Regions from separate parts of the Pseudomonas sp. G7(2022) genome, predicted to be linked through region 2. Evidence: predicted binding sites of a transcription regulator. Region 2 holds the regulator's gene; each other region holds the start of a gene.
The links. The regulator FliA, encoded in region 2, starts transcription of late flagellar genes. The targets are predictions, from matches to a motif close to CTAAAGTTTNNNNNNNNNNNGCCGNTAA.
Positions count from the first base shown of each region.

Region 1: the regulator FliA is predicted to act here: its motif matches at 2,416-2,443, upstream of NE357_RS24580 (methyl-accepting chemotaxis protein).
Region 3: the regulator FliA is predicted to act here: its motif matches at 2,855-2,882, upstream of NE357_RS13430 (methyl-accepting chemotaxis protein).

Region 1 covers NZ_CP109659.1:5,371,687-5,375,912, forward strand. Annotated here, with positions in the region: gene NE357_RS24570 (NAD(P)/FAD-dependent oxidoreductase) at 1-27, shown strand, start outside; gene NE357_RS24575 (HvfA family oxazolone/thioamide-modified RiPP metallophore) at 239-646, shown strand; gene NE357_RS24580 (methyl-accepting chemotaxis protein) at 720-2,345, opposite strand; tRNA gene NE357_RS24585 (tRNA-Pro) at 2,504-2,580, opposite strand; tRNA gene NE357_RS24590 (tRNA-Lys) at 2,678-2,753, opposite strand; tRNA gene NE357_RS24595 (tRNA-Pro) at 2,759-2,835, opposite strand; tRNA gene NE357_RS24600 (tRNA-Asn) at 2,845-2,920, opposite strand; gene clpB (ATP-dependent chaperone ClpB) at 3,219-4,226, opposite strand, start outside.
Region 2 covers NZ_CP109659.1:1,767,040-1,771,265, forward strand. Annotated here, with positions in the region: gene flhA (flagellar biosynthesis protein FlhA) at 1-327, shown strand, start outside; gene flhF (flagellar biosynthesis protein FlhF) at 339-1,679, shown strand; gene fleN (flagellar synthesis regulator FleN) at 1,793-2,623, shown strand; gene fliA (RNA polymerase sigma factor FliA) at 2,620-3,360, shown strand; gene NE357_RS07995 (chemotaxis response regulator CheY) at 3,528-3,899, shown strand; gene NE357_RS08000 (protein phosphatase CheZ) at 3,917-4,226, shown strand, end outside.
Region 3 covers NZ_CP109659.1:2,969,707-2,973,932, forward strand. Annotated here, with positions in the region: gene NE357_RS13420 (YqaA family protein) at 1-193, opposite strand, end outside; gene NE357_RS13425 (DUF411 domain-containing protein) at 193-639, opposite strand; gene NE357_RS13430 (methyl-accepting chemotaxis protein) at 797-2,788, opposite strand; gene NE357_RS13435 (hypothetical protein) at 3,171-3,704, shown strand; gene NE357_RS13440 (GNAT family N-acetyltransferase) at 3,743-4,226, opposite strand, start outside.

The DNA.
Region 1 (4,226 bases), 2.7 Mb from region 2:
ACCGAGCCGCGCCTCAAGCTGCACTGATGTAAAAACACCGTGGGGGCGGGCTCGCCCTCACGGTGTTTTGTTTTCTACTGTATCTGCCCGCAGCTTTCCCCACCTTCGCTTACAAACGCCCCGCTCCTCGACACAGACGCGATACACCGCCACCGCTTAATGGCCACACCCGAGCACACCTGCTCCGGCTTGATCGCCCTTAACGTGTGGTTGCGCTGTGCAACCGAAGGAGAATGCAATGTCCCGTACTTCGAAAATCGGCAAAAACTCCCTTGGCCTGGTCGGTGCCGTACTGGCCGGCGGCCTGATGCTGTCCGGCTCGGTGTTCGCCGCACAACCGCTGGCTCAGGGTTATATGGTCGCTTCGGCCGAGACCTCGGTGAAAACCCCGGAAGGCAAATGCGGTGAAGGCAAATGCGGCGATGCGTCGATGGCCAAGACCGACACCGATGGTGACGGCAAGGTCTCGCGCGCCGAATTTCTGAAGGTCGCGCCGAAGTCCGACTTCGACAAGATCGACACCAACCACGACGGTTTCATCGACGAGCAAGAGGCGTACAACAACGTCAAAGCCAACTTCGAAGCCAATGGCAAGAAAATGCCGAAAGGTCTGTTCGAACACCTGAAAGACCAGGACGGTGCCTGACTTTTCAGCCTGCCCGATAACACAAAGCCGCGCTTTCTCTGACGAGAAGCGCGGCTTTTTCACGCCTGCATGATTACAGCTGGAAGCGCCGCACCATGCCCTGCAGGGCATTGGCCAGTTGCGACAGTTCATGGCTCGACGCATTGGTTTGATCGGCACCCGCCGCCGAACGCACCGACAGATCGCGTATGTTCACCAGATTGCGATCCACTTCCCGTGCCACTTGCGCCTGCTCTTCGGCGGCACTGGCGATCACCAGATTGCGCTCGTGGATTTCGTGTACCGAGGCCGTGATCGTCTGCAACGCCTCACCGGCCCGCTCGGCCAGCACCAGCGTGGTGGCCGCCCGCGAGGCACTGGCCTGCATCGACTCCAGCGCCAGGCTCGAACCGTTGCGCATGCCCTGCACCATCTGCTCGATTTCCTGGGTCGACTGCTGAGTGCGATAAGCCAGCGCCCGGACTTCATCGGCGACCACGGCAAACCCGCGCCCGCTCTCCCCGGCCCGTGCTGCTTCGATGGCGGCGTTGAGCGCGAGCAGGTTGGTCTGCTCGGCGATCGCTCGGATCACGTCCAGCACTTTGCCGATGTCTTGTGACTGATTGGCCAGCGATTGCACCAGCTCGCCGGTGTGTTCGACTTCGCTGGCCAAGGCGTTGATGGCGCCGGCGGTTTCGCTGACCCGTTCCTGACCCAATTGCGCCGACTCGCTGGACTGGCGGGTGGCGTCGGACGTCGACACCGCATTGCGAGCGACTTCCTCGACCGCCGTGGTCATCTCGTTGACCGCGGTGGCGGCTTGTTCGATTTCGTTGTTCTGTTGTTGCAGCCCTTGCGTGCTGTCGTGGGTGACCGCGCTCAGTTCATCGGAAGCGGTCGCCAGTTGCGTGGCCGATCCGCTGATGCCCTGCAGGGTTTCGCGCAGGTTCTGCTGCATGGTCGCCAATGCCTTGAGCAACCGGCTGACTTCATCGTTGCCGTGGGTTTCGATCGGGCGGGTCAGATCGCCTCTGGCGACGTGTTCAGCAGCGTCGACGGCGGCGCTCAGGGGGCGAACGATGCTGCGGGTCAGCAACATGGCCAGGGCCACGGTGGCCAGCGCCGCCAAAGCGATGAACAAGGTCACGATGGTGCGCGAAGTTTCGTAGTGGGCGGCAGAGTTCTGACTTTCGGCGGCGACCTGGCGGGTAAACAGATCTGCCAGATCGTTGAGTTGTTTGCCGGAGCCGTCGACCACGGTTTTCATGTCGACCAGCAGCAGTTTGGTCAGCTCGTCACGCTTGCCTTGCTCGGCAAGGGTGAACGACTGGGCGATCCCGGAGCGGTAGGCAGCAAAGGTCTTCTTGAACTGATCGTACAACTGCTGACCTTCCGGGGTGGTCACCAGCCGGTCGTAAGCGGCGATTTTCTCGCTCAGCTCCTTGTCGCGGGTATCCATCTGGCTGCGGTACGTGGCGATGTTGGCCGGATCCTGATCCAGAGCCATGCGCAGGGAGATGGTGCGAATGCGCAACATGATCTCGCGAATCTCGTCACCGCCGCGAATGCTCGGCAGCCACTGCGTCTCCACCGCCACTTCGCTGTCGCGGATGCTCGACATCTGCCCCAGCGCAAACACCCCGAGCAACGCCACCAGCACCGCGATCAGGGCAAAGCCCAGGGCGGCACGGGGAGCAATATTCAACTGACGAAGCAACATGACGAACGCCCTTTTCTTGTATTGGCCGGATTCAAGGGGCGATCAATGGCAGCCTCCTTGCGTTAGCGGGCTATCGGCAAGTTGTATGACGACTTGAATGAAACATTTCCGAAGGGCAAAAAAAATCCCCGTATCTTTCGATACGAGGATTTTTAATATGGTCGGGGTAAGGGGATTCGAACTCCTGACATCCTGCTCCCAAAGCAGGCGCGCTACCGGACTGCGCTATACCCCGGTAAAAAAAAGGCGACCTTTCAAAGATCGCCTTCTTCGATCAGCGCTTTTGGCCTCTGATCTTAAGATTCGATCCCAGTGTTACCTGGTTTCAAAAATGGTGGGTCGTGTGGGATTCGAACCTACGACCAATTGGTTAAAAGCCAACTGCTCTACCAACTGAGCTAACGACCCAAAAATGGTCGGGGTAAGGGGATTCGAACTCCTGACATCCTGCTCCCAAAGCAGGCGCGCTACCGGACTGCGCTATACCCCGGTTTGAAATTGGCTCCGTGACCAGGACTCGAACCTGGGACCCAATGATTAACAGTCATTTGCTCTACCGACTGAGCTATCACGGAACTACACATTTCAATTTACTACGGTGAAACTTGCAGCTTCTCGACACCGTTTTCGCATCGCTGCGTTCGTGTGTCTGAGGCGCGCTATTCTACAACCTAGAACACCTCTGTCAACCCCCTAAATTGCTTTCAAGTTAATGATTTGCAACTTATTTCAGATTTCTGCTCAGTGAGCTGAAACCGTGTTGGTGACTGACTGCGGGGCGCACTTTACAAGCCTTTTCCTTTGAGTTCAACAGCCTGGCGAAAAAAAAGGCCTCGCATTGCGAGGCCTTCCTTACTTCACCACCGGCAGGTGTCAGTTGAACGTGATCTCGTCGTTCTCCACGACACCGGTCGCGGTCTCGCCCGGCATGAAACGCCCCGACAGGATCAACTGCGCCAGCGGGTTCTCGATCCAGCGCTGGATCGCCCGCTTCAGCGGCCGTGCGCCATAGACCGGGTCGTAACCGACGGCAATCAGCTTGTCCATCGCTTCCGGGCTCAGTTCCAGCTTCAGCTCGCGCTCGGCCAGACGGCTGCGCAGACGGCCCAGCTGGATCTCGGTAATGCCCGCGATCTGATCCCGCGCCAATGGCTCGAAGATCACCACTTCGTCGACCCGGTTGATGAACTCCGGACGGAAGTGGGTGGAAATCGCATCCATCACCGCTGCCCGTTGCGCTTCACGATCACCGACCAGTTCCTGGATCTGCATCGAACCGAGGTTGGAGGTCATGACGATCACGGTATTGCGGAAGTCCACCGTGCGGCCGTGGCTGTCGGTCAAGCGCCCATCCTCCAGCACTTGCAGCAGGATGTTGAATACATCCGGGTGCGCCTTCTCGACTTCGTCCAGCAGGATCACCGAGTAAGGCTTGCGCCGTACCGCTTCGGTCAGATAACCACCCTCTTCGTAGCCGACGTAGCCCGGTGGCGCCCCGATCAACCGTGCCACGGAATGTTTCTCCATGAACTCGGACATGTCGATCCGCACCATCGCCTCTTCCGTATCGAAGAGGAATTCGGCCAGCGCCTTGCACAGCTCGGTTTTACCGACACCGGTCGGGCCGAGGAACATGAACGAGCCGCTCGGACGATTCGGGTCTGACAACCCGGCACGGGACCGCCGCACCGCGTTGGCCACTGCGACCACCGCTTCGTCCTGGCCGATCACACGCTGGTGCAACAGGCTTTCCATCTTCATCAGTTTGTCGCGCTCGCCTTCGAGCATTTTCGACACGGGGATGCCGGTCCACTTCGAGACGACTTCGGCGATTTCCTCTTCGGTCACCTTGCTGCGCAGCAGCTGGTTCTCGCTCTTGCC
Region 2 (4,226 bases):
ACTGACTCCGAGCTGCCTGTGATCACCTTGGAACCAAGGTTGGAACAAATATTGCTCAACAGTCTGCAGAAGGCAGGACAAGGCTCGGAAGAGGGCGTTCTGCTGGAGCCGAGCATGGCCGAGAAACTGCAGCGTTCGCTGATCGAAGCGGCGCAGCGTCAGGAAATGCAAGGACAACCGGTGATCCTGTTGGTAGCAGGCCCGGTTCGCGCGATGCTCTCGCGCTTCGGCCGCCTGGCAGTTCCTGGACTGCATGTGCTGGCCTACCAGGAAATTCCGGACAACAAGCAAGTGACCATCGTTGCGACAGTAGGGCCCAACGGCTGAGGTAGTGGTTTATGCAAGTTAAGCGTTTTTTCGCCGCCGATATGCGTCAGGCCATGAAGCTGGTTCGTGATGAGCTGGGCGCTGATGCCGCCATCATTGGCAACCGCCGCATTGCCGGCGGTGTCGAGCTGACGGCGGCGCTGGATTACAAACTGTCGGCGCTGGCCCCGCGTGTTCCGAACATGGAACTCGAGGACGAGTTGCGCAAGACCCAGTCGCGTATCGTCACCGCCCAGGCCGAACTGAGCCTGCGTGGTGAAGCCGACGGCAACACCAATCTCCAGCTGTTCGCCGGGCTGCCATTGACCGCCGGCCTGCCGCTGACCGCAGCCGAGCCTCTGACAGAACCGACGTATGCTGCTCCGGCCCGTCCAGCCCCGGCACCTGCGCCGGCGGCCGCTGGTGTCGATCCGCGTGCGCTGGATTCGATGCGTTTCGAACTCAACAGCCTGCGCGAGCTGATGGAAGTACAGCTCGGCACCCTGGCCTGGAATCAGCTGCAAGGCAGCCGCCCGGCTCAGGCGAATCTGTATCGTCGTCTGCAGCGCATCGGTTTGTCGGGCCCGTTGTCCCGTGATCTGCTGTCGATGATCACCGAGATCGACGAACCTCGTCAGGCCTGGCGCATGCTGCTGGCGCACCTGGCACGAATGATTGCCGTACCGGAAGTCGAGCCGCTGGAAGAGGGCGGGATCATTGCCATGGTCGGCCCGGCCGGCATGGGCAAGACCACTACTCTGGCCAAACTCGCTGCCCGCTACGTGCTCAAGTACGGCGCGCAGAACATCGCGCTGGTGAGCATGGACAGTTTCCGCATTGGTGCTCAGGAACAGTTGAAAACCCTGGGCCGGATCCTCAATGTGTCGGTGACCCACGTCGATCCGGGCCAGTCCCTGGTGCAGGCGCTGGATCCACTGCTGCGCAAGCGCGTGGTGCTGATCGATACCGCCGGCCTGCAGGCCAGCGATCCGGCCCTGCGCATGCAGCTGGAAAGCCTGGCCGGTCGTGGCATTCGGTCGAAAAATTATCTGGTGCTGGCAACCACCAGCCAGAAACAGGTTCTAACCGCCGCTTATCACAGTTACAAGCGTTGCGGGCTGGCCGGGTGCATCCTGACTAAACTGGATGAGACGGCCAGCCTTGGCGAAGTGCTGAGCCTGGCGATCAGTCATGAACTGCCGGTCGCCTACCTGACCGACGGCCCGCGGATTCCGGATGATCTGCATCTGCCGCGCCGTCATCAATTGGTCAGCCGCGCCGTCAGCGTGCAAATGCAGGAAGAACCCAGCGAAGAAGCCATGGCTGACATGTTCGCTGATATCTACCACAGTCCGACCAAGCAGGTTGGCTGAGGTAATGAACCGTTTTTGTACCTACATCGATGGTCTGCCATGCATTGTTCCGGTTGTGAACGCGCAGCCAGTAATGTGGCCTCCGTCTATGCAAGACAAGGTAAAGAAATAACATGGGCAGCATGCATCCCGTACAGGTGATCGCGGTGACCGGCGGCAAAGGTGGCGTCGGCAAGACTAACGTGTCAGTGAACTTGTCCCTGGCGCTGGCAGAGCTTGGCCGTCGGGTCATGCTGCTGGACGCCGACCTGGGGCTGGCGAACGTCGACGTTCTGCTGGGCCTCACCCCCAAACGTACCCTGGCCGATGTGATCGAGGGCCGCTGCGAGCTGCGCGACGTGCTGTTGCAAGGCCCCGGCGGGATCCGCATCGTGCCGGCCGCGTCCGGCACCCAGAGCATGGTTCACCTGAGCCCGGCCCAGCATGCCGGTCTGATTCAGGCGTTCAGCGACATCGGCGACAATCTCGACGTGCTGGTGATCGACACCGCTGCGGGTATTGGTGACTCGGTAGTCAGTTTTGTTCGCGCAGCCCAGGAAGTGTTGCTGGTGGTCTGCGACGAGCCGACCTCGATCACCGACGCCTACGCGCTGATCAAGCTGCTCAACCGCGATTACGGCATGAACCGCTTCCGCGTCCTGGCCAACATGGCCCAGAGCCCGCAGGAAGGTCGCAATCTGTTTGCCAAGTTGACCAAGGTCACGGATCGCTTCCTCGACGTCGCCTTACAATACGTCGGTGCGGTGCCTTACGACGAGAGCGTGCGCAAGGCGGTGCAGAAGCAGCGTGCGGTCTATGAAGCCTTCCCGCGTTCCAAGTGCGCACTGGCATTCAAGGCGATCGCGCAAAAGGTCGATACCTGGCCGCTGCCCGCCAACCCGCGCGGCCACCTCGAATTTTTCGTCGAGCGCCTCGTGCAGCAAACGGCAGGACCTGTGCTATGACCGCCAGCGGTATGAATCTTTACAAGAAGTCGGCGCGTGACGCGCAGTACGAGCTGATCGAGCGTTACGCGCCGCTGGTCAAACGCATTGCCTACCACTTGCTGGCGCGATTGCCGGCCAGTGTGCAGGTCGAGGACCTGATTCAGGCCGGGATGATCGGCCTGCTCGAAGTCTCGACCAAATACGACGCCAGCAAGGGCGCCAGTTTCGAAACGTACGCGGGCATCCGGATCCGTGGCGCGATGCTCGATGAAGTGCGCAAGGGGGACTGGGCACCGCGCTCGGTTCACCGCAACACCCGAATGGTCAGCGATGCGATTCGCTCGATTGAAGCTAAAACCGGACGTGACGCTAAAGATCACGAGGTTGCGGCCGAACTCCAATTGAGTCTCGACGATTACTACGGGATTTTGAATGACACCCTGGGCAGCCGACTGTTCAGTTTCGACGACCTGTTGCAGGACGGCGAACATGAAGGGCTGCACGAGGATGGCGCCAGTGCTCATCTTGAGCCGTCGCGTGACCTGGAAGACGAGCGCTTCCAGGCGGCGCTGGCGGACGCGATTGCCAATTTGCCGGAGCGTGAGCGACTGGTGTTGGCGCTGTACTACGACGAAGAACTGAACCTCAAGGAAATCGGTGAAGTCCTTGGCGTCAGTGAATCGCGGGTCAGCCAGTTACACAGCCAGTGCGCGGCCCGTTTGCGGGGGCGTTTGGGAGAGTGGCGAGCGCGCTGAAGGCAGTGTGGGGACACTGCGAACGAGGCTGGTGCGGTGGTGAACGGCACCGGTCTTGCTCTGTTGTGCTCCAGACAGTCGTCGAGTGCTTTGCCGGATTGATTGAAATGGCGCGTCCAGGTGCTGGGCGCGTTTAAGACTGCTTGGAGGTCGAATTGAACAAAGACATGAAAATCCTCATCGTTGATGACTTCTCAACGATGCGGCGGATCATCAAGAACCTGTTGCGTGACCTCGGGTTCACCAACACCGTTGAAGCCGACGATGGCACCACCGCCATTCCGGTGCTCAACAGCGGCAGCATCGACTTTCTGGTGACCGACTGGAACATGCCCGGCATGACCGGTATCGACCTGCTGCGTCACGTGCGCGCCGACGAAAAACTCAAGCACCTGCCAGTGCTGATGGTGACCGCTGAAGCCAAGCGCGAGCAGATCATCGAAGCGGCCCAGGCCGGCGTTAACGGCTACGTGGTCAAACCTTTCACGGCTCAGGCGCTGAAAGAAAAAATCGAGAAGATTTTCGAACGCATCGGCTGATGACGCGCGGGGGAGCTATGGAGCATAAAGAATCTTCACAGGGCGACTTTGAGTCGACCCTGAAAAAACACGCGGTCGAACTGGTCGAAAGCCTTGAAAAGGGCAGGTTCGGCGACGCTGTGCAACTGATCCATGAGCTCAATCAGACCCGTGACCGTGGCCTGTACCAGGAAGTGGGCAAGCTCACGCGTGAACTGCACAGTGCGATCGTCAACTTCCAGATCGATCCGCACATGCCGCAGGCCGAGGAAGTGTCGCAGATCACTGATGCGACCGAGCGTCTGGGCTATGTGGTCAAGCTGACCGAAGCCGCGGCCAACCGCACCA
Region 3 (4,226 bases), 1.2 Mb from region 2:
GTTCCAGCCCGCGCCCCAGCCACCAGTTGACCAGCGAACCGAGGACATTGCCCAGTGTCGCCACGGCCAACAGCCCCCACAGCCAGTAACGATCGCTGACCAGCAGCCCGACCAGCACGGCTTCCGATTGCAGCGGCAGCAGCGTCGCCGCGCCAAACGCGGCCAGGAACAGCCCGAGATAACCCGCCGTCATCAATGGGCCGGGTAATCCGCCACCACCACATCGGCACCGTCCTTCTTGAGGCCGATCACCTGATAGGCATCGCTCATGCCGTCCATCTCCATGCCCGGCGAGCCCATCGGCATGCCCGGTGCGGCTACGCCCAGCAGGTCGTCACGCTTGCTCAGCGCCAGCACCTGTTCGGCGGGCACATGGCCTTCGACGAATTTGCCGTTGATGATCGCCGTATGGCACGAGGCCAGGCGTGGCGGTACGCCGTGTTGTTGCTTGAAGGAGCTCATGTCCGCCTCGACGTGATCCTCGACCTTGAAGCCATTCGCCTCCAGGTGGCTGATCCACTTCTTGCAGCAACCGCAGTTGGCGTCGCGATGGACTTCGATCGGGATGAGGTCGGCGGCTTGCGCCAGGGAGGAAAGGAGCAGGGCGCTCAGGGCGGCCAGACGCAGAGGGTTTTTCATGCAGGGTTCTCGACTCGGGTGACGGTCAAAAAGAACGCATTTTGACCGGTTTTTCCGACCCGGCATCAACGGAGTGTTTCCAGTTGATACAAGGCAGGCTGTCAGCATGATCGTAGATCAAAGCTGACAGCCTCCTGAGTGCGAGATGACAAATCCGTCAGCTGACCTTGAACCGGCCCATGATTGCGCTCACCCGACCGTTGGCCTCCAGGAGCTGGCGGGTATTGGTTTCACTGGCCTGGCCGCTTTGCACCAGCTCATCCACCATGTGGCGGATCTGCACCATGCTGCGATTGATTTCTTCGGTGACGGCGCTTTGCTGTTCGGCGGCCGTGGCGATCTGGGCACTGAGGCTGTTGATATGGCTGACGGAGCCGGCCATGTCGTCGAGCCCGCTGGTGACCCGGGCGGTGGCGTCGGCAGCGGACTGGCAACTGGCCTGGGTGTTTTCCATGGCGCTGACCGAGGAACTTACGCCCTGGGTCAGGCGGGTCAGCATTTCGTTGATTTCCGAGGTACTGGCCTGGGTCCGGGCAGCGAGGGCACGTACCTCATCGGCGACCACGGCGAAACCGCGCCCCTGTTCGCCGGCGCGGGCAGCCTCGATGGCGGCGTTGAGCGCCAGCAGGTTGGTCTGCCCGGCGATCGCACCGATCACCCCCAGAATCTCGGTAATGCGCTGGGCGTCCTGCTGCATGTTTTCGACTTTGTGCGTCGCACTGGCCACTTCATCGATCAGCGCGACGACGCTGCTGGTGGCTTCGCCCACCACGACCCGAGAGCGGTCGGCATTTTCGTTGGCCCGTTGGGTAAACGCCGCGGTTTCGGCAGCGTTTTGCGCGACGCTTTCGGCAGTGGAGCTCATCTCGTTGATGGCGGTAACGGTCTGGTCGGTTTCCGAGGCGTGGCGCAGCAGGATCTGGCTGGTGTGTGCCGAGGTGCGCTGCAGGTTGTCGAGGCTCGAAGCCATGGCGCCGGTAGCCTGGGTGACCTCGCCGATCATGTTTTGCAGATAGGCGATGAAGGTGTTGACCGAATGGCCAATGGCACCGAGTTCGTCTTCGGCACGGATGGTGATGCGGCGGGTCAGGTCGGCATCGCCGCTGGACAGCGAATCGATGTTGGCCTTGAGCGCTTTCATGCGCGAAACCAGTTGGCGAATGGCGTAGACCTGCAGCAGCACCAGCAGGATCACCAGCGGAATCTGCAACAGGCTGAGGCTGCTGAGTACGTCGTCACGTTGCGCGGTGAGCATTTTGGTCGGCAGTGCAGTGGCGAGGAACCACGGTGTGCCTTCGATCGGGCGCATGAAGAAGGTGCTGGCTTCACCGTTGTTGTCGAATTCGACACGCTGCGCCTGATCGCGATTCTGCAGGCCAGCCTTGACCTGGCTGGCGAAGGTAGAACCGGCGGCCAGTTCGCTGATGTTCTTCAACACGATCGGGCCGCTGATACGCGAGCTGTTGCTGATGATCTTGCCGTCGGCCTCGACGATCAGCATTTCGGCGTTGAGGTCTTTTTCCTTGCGCGCCACCAGGTCGTTGAAGAAGCCCAGGGTCACATCGATGGTCGATACGCCCCAGGCGCTGCCGTTTTTCTGGATGGCCATGGCGCAGTTGGTGCGCGGCTCGGCGCTCGCATCATCTTTATAGGCAGCGGCCCAGGCGCATTGCCCGCGCGGGGTCTGCATGCCGCCCTTGTACCAGCTCTGGTCGTAGTAGTTGGGGGCCGCGTCGCTGTTCCAGAAGGTGTTCACGGCGAGCTTGCCGGAGCTGTCACGGTGCCAGAAGGTACTGAACTTGTTGCGTCCCGCCTCACGCTGACCGGGCAACGGCCAGATACCACCGCCGAACACCTTCAATTCGCCGTACTGATCCACCAGCCCCGGCAGCACGGTATCGATGGCGGCGCTGTCGAGCAGGGGAATGGTCTGGGTGATGCTGCGTTGCTGCGACTGAACCTTGTTCAGTTCGCCCTGGATCTGCTGGGCGACCTCGGCGATGCGGTTGAGCACGACTTGCTCTTCGGTATGGCGCAGTTTGGGGGCGACCAGTTGGCTGATGCCCACCACGGTCAGGACCGACAGCAACAGGATGAACAGAACCAGAAACAACGTATAGCGAGCCTGAATGGTACGGAATGCGGGCATGGAGACCGGTCCTTGAGCAACGTTCTTATTAGGGGATGGGAGCAAAACAGTAGGGGTATCCCTTACATATCGTCGCGACGCGAGGAAGCTTTAGGTACTGGCGTACTAAAAGATTCCCGGAACGTTGATCGGCCAGTAACAGGCTCGACACATTAAAACTAACCAGCCCGTTTGTTAGAGTAAAAAGTCGATTTTATTGAAGCCGGGAAAAGGGCTTCGGATCAGTAAATCTGGGGCTTGCATTCATTTGTATCGGAAATGTACATAAATTGTAAAAAAGTGAAAAATGGGTTGGTGGCATTCGTTTGCCGGCCGATACTCCGGGCAATTCAAGACGTTCCACAAGGATATTTTTCATGTTCTTTTCGCAAGGAGCACGCTCATGACCGTTGGTTATACCGGCGCCTGGCAACCCAAGGCGGGTTTGCTGGTTCGAGATACCGCAAGTTCAAGCAAACCGGTTTCTCAAAGCCTGAAGGTCAAGCAGATGCTGGCGCTGGTCGGTAACGACCCCACCGCGATCAATACGGCGGAGATGGACAAGCAGGGGCTGCACAAGAACATCAAGGGTTTCGATCCCACCAGTGTTTCAGCCAAGCAGTTGGGCAGCCTGAGTGCAATGTTGCGCAGCCGGGGCCTGATTTCCGAGATCACGTCCATGACGTTGCTCAACGCCGGCGACAAGTTTGATCGCTTCGGCGTACAGAAGGATCCGGACGCCAAGTTCAATGCGCTGGAGTATTTCGCGACGCAGCTGGAAACCATCCAGAACAACAATCTCAAAGGTAACAAGTACGCGAATACGTTGATCCCCGAGTACAAGAAAGCCATCTATGTGCTGCAGAACTTGAAGACTTACGGTCAGGGTGGGGAACGCAAGCCTCCAACCGATCAAGGTGTCAAAGCCAAGGCATGAAAAAAGGCCCGCCCGGGAACGGAGCGGGCCTTTTCATTTTATGGAGCGGTCAGTTGCCGGTGCTGCATGTCGTCATGCAAGCGCTGCATCTGTGGGCAATGCAGGGTCAGGGGCCTGGGTTGGAATCCGCGATGAAACAGCGCCAGCCATCCCTCACCCCGGCCATCGGGCGCCATTCCGGTGAACACGAACCCGATCGCCGAAAGCCGGCGCCAGGCATTGTCGAAACCCTGTGCGAGCCTGAGCCTGATCGATATCAGCCAATGGGCGGGCAGTTGCTGCAATTGCTTGAGCAAACTGTCGTCGACTTCACTGAAGACTCCGTCATAACGCCCCCATTGTTGTTTCAGCTGCGCCGGCGCGCCGATCCAGGGCGAAACGTTCAACCGCGTTCCGAACACCTCGCACATCTGCTGCATGAACTCACGGCATTCCCGCGGCCACGTCAACGCCGGCAGCGGGCGCCGATAGCCATCGACGGGGGCGTAACCCAAAACGAGCGATTCCGTCCCGGCCGCGCCA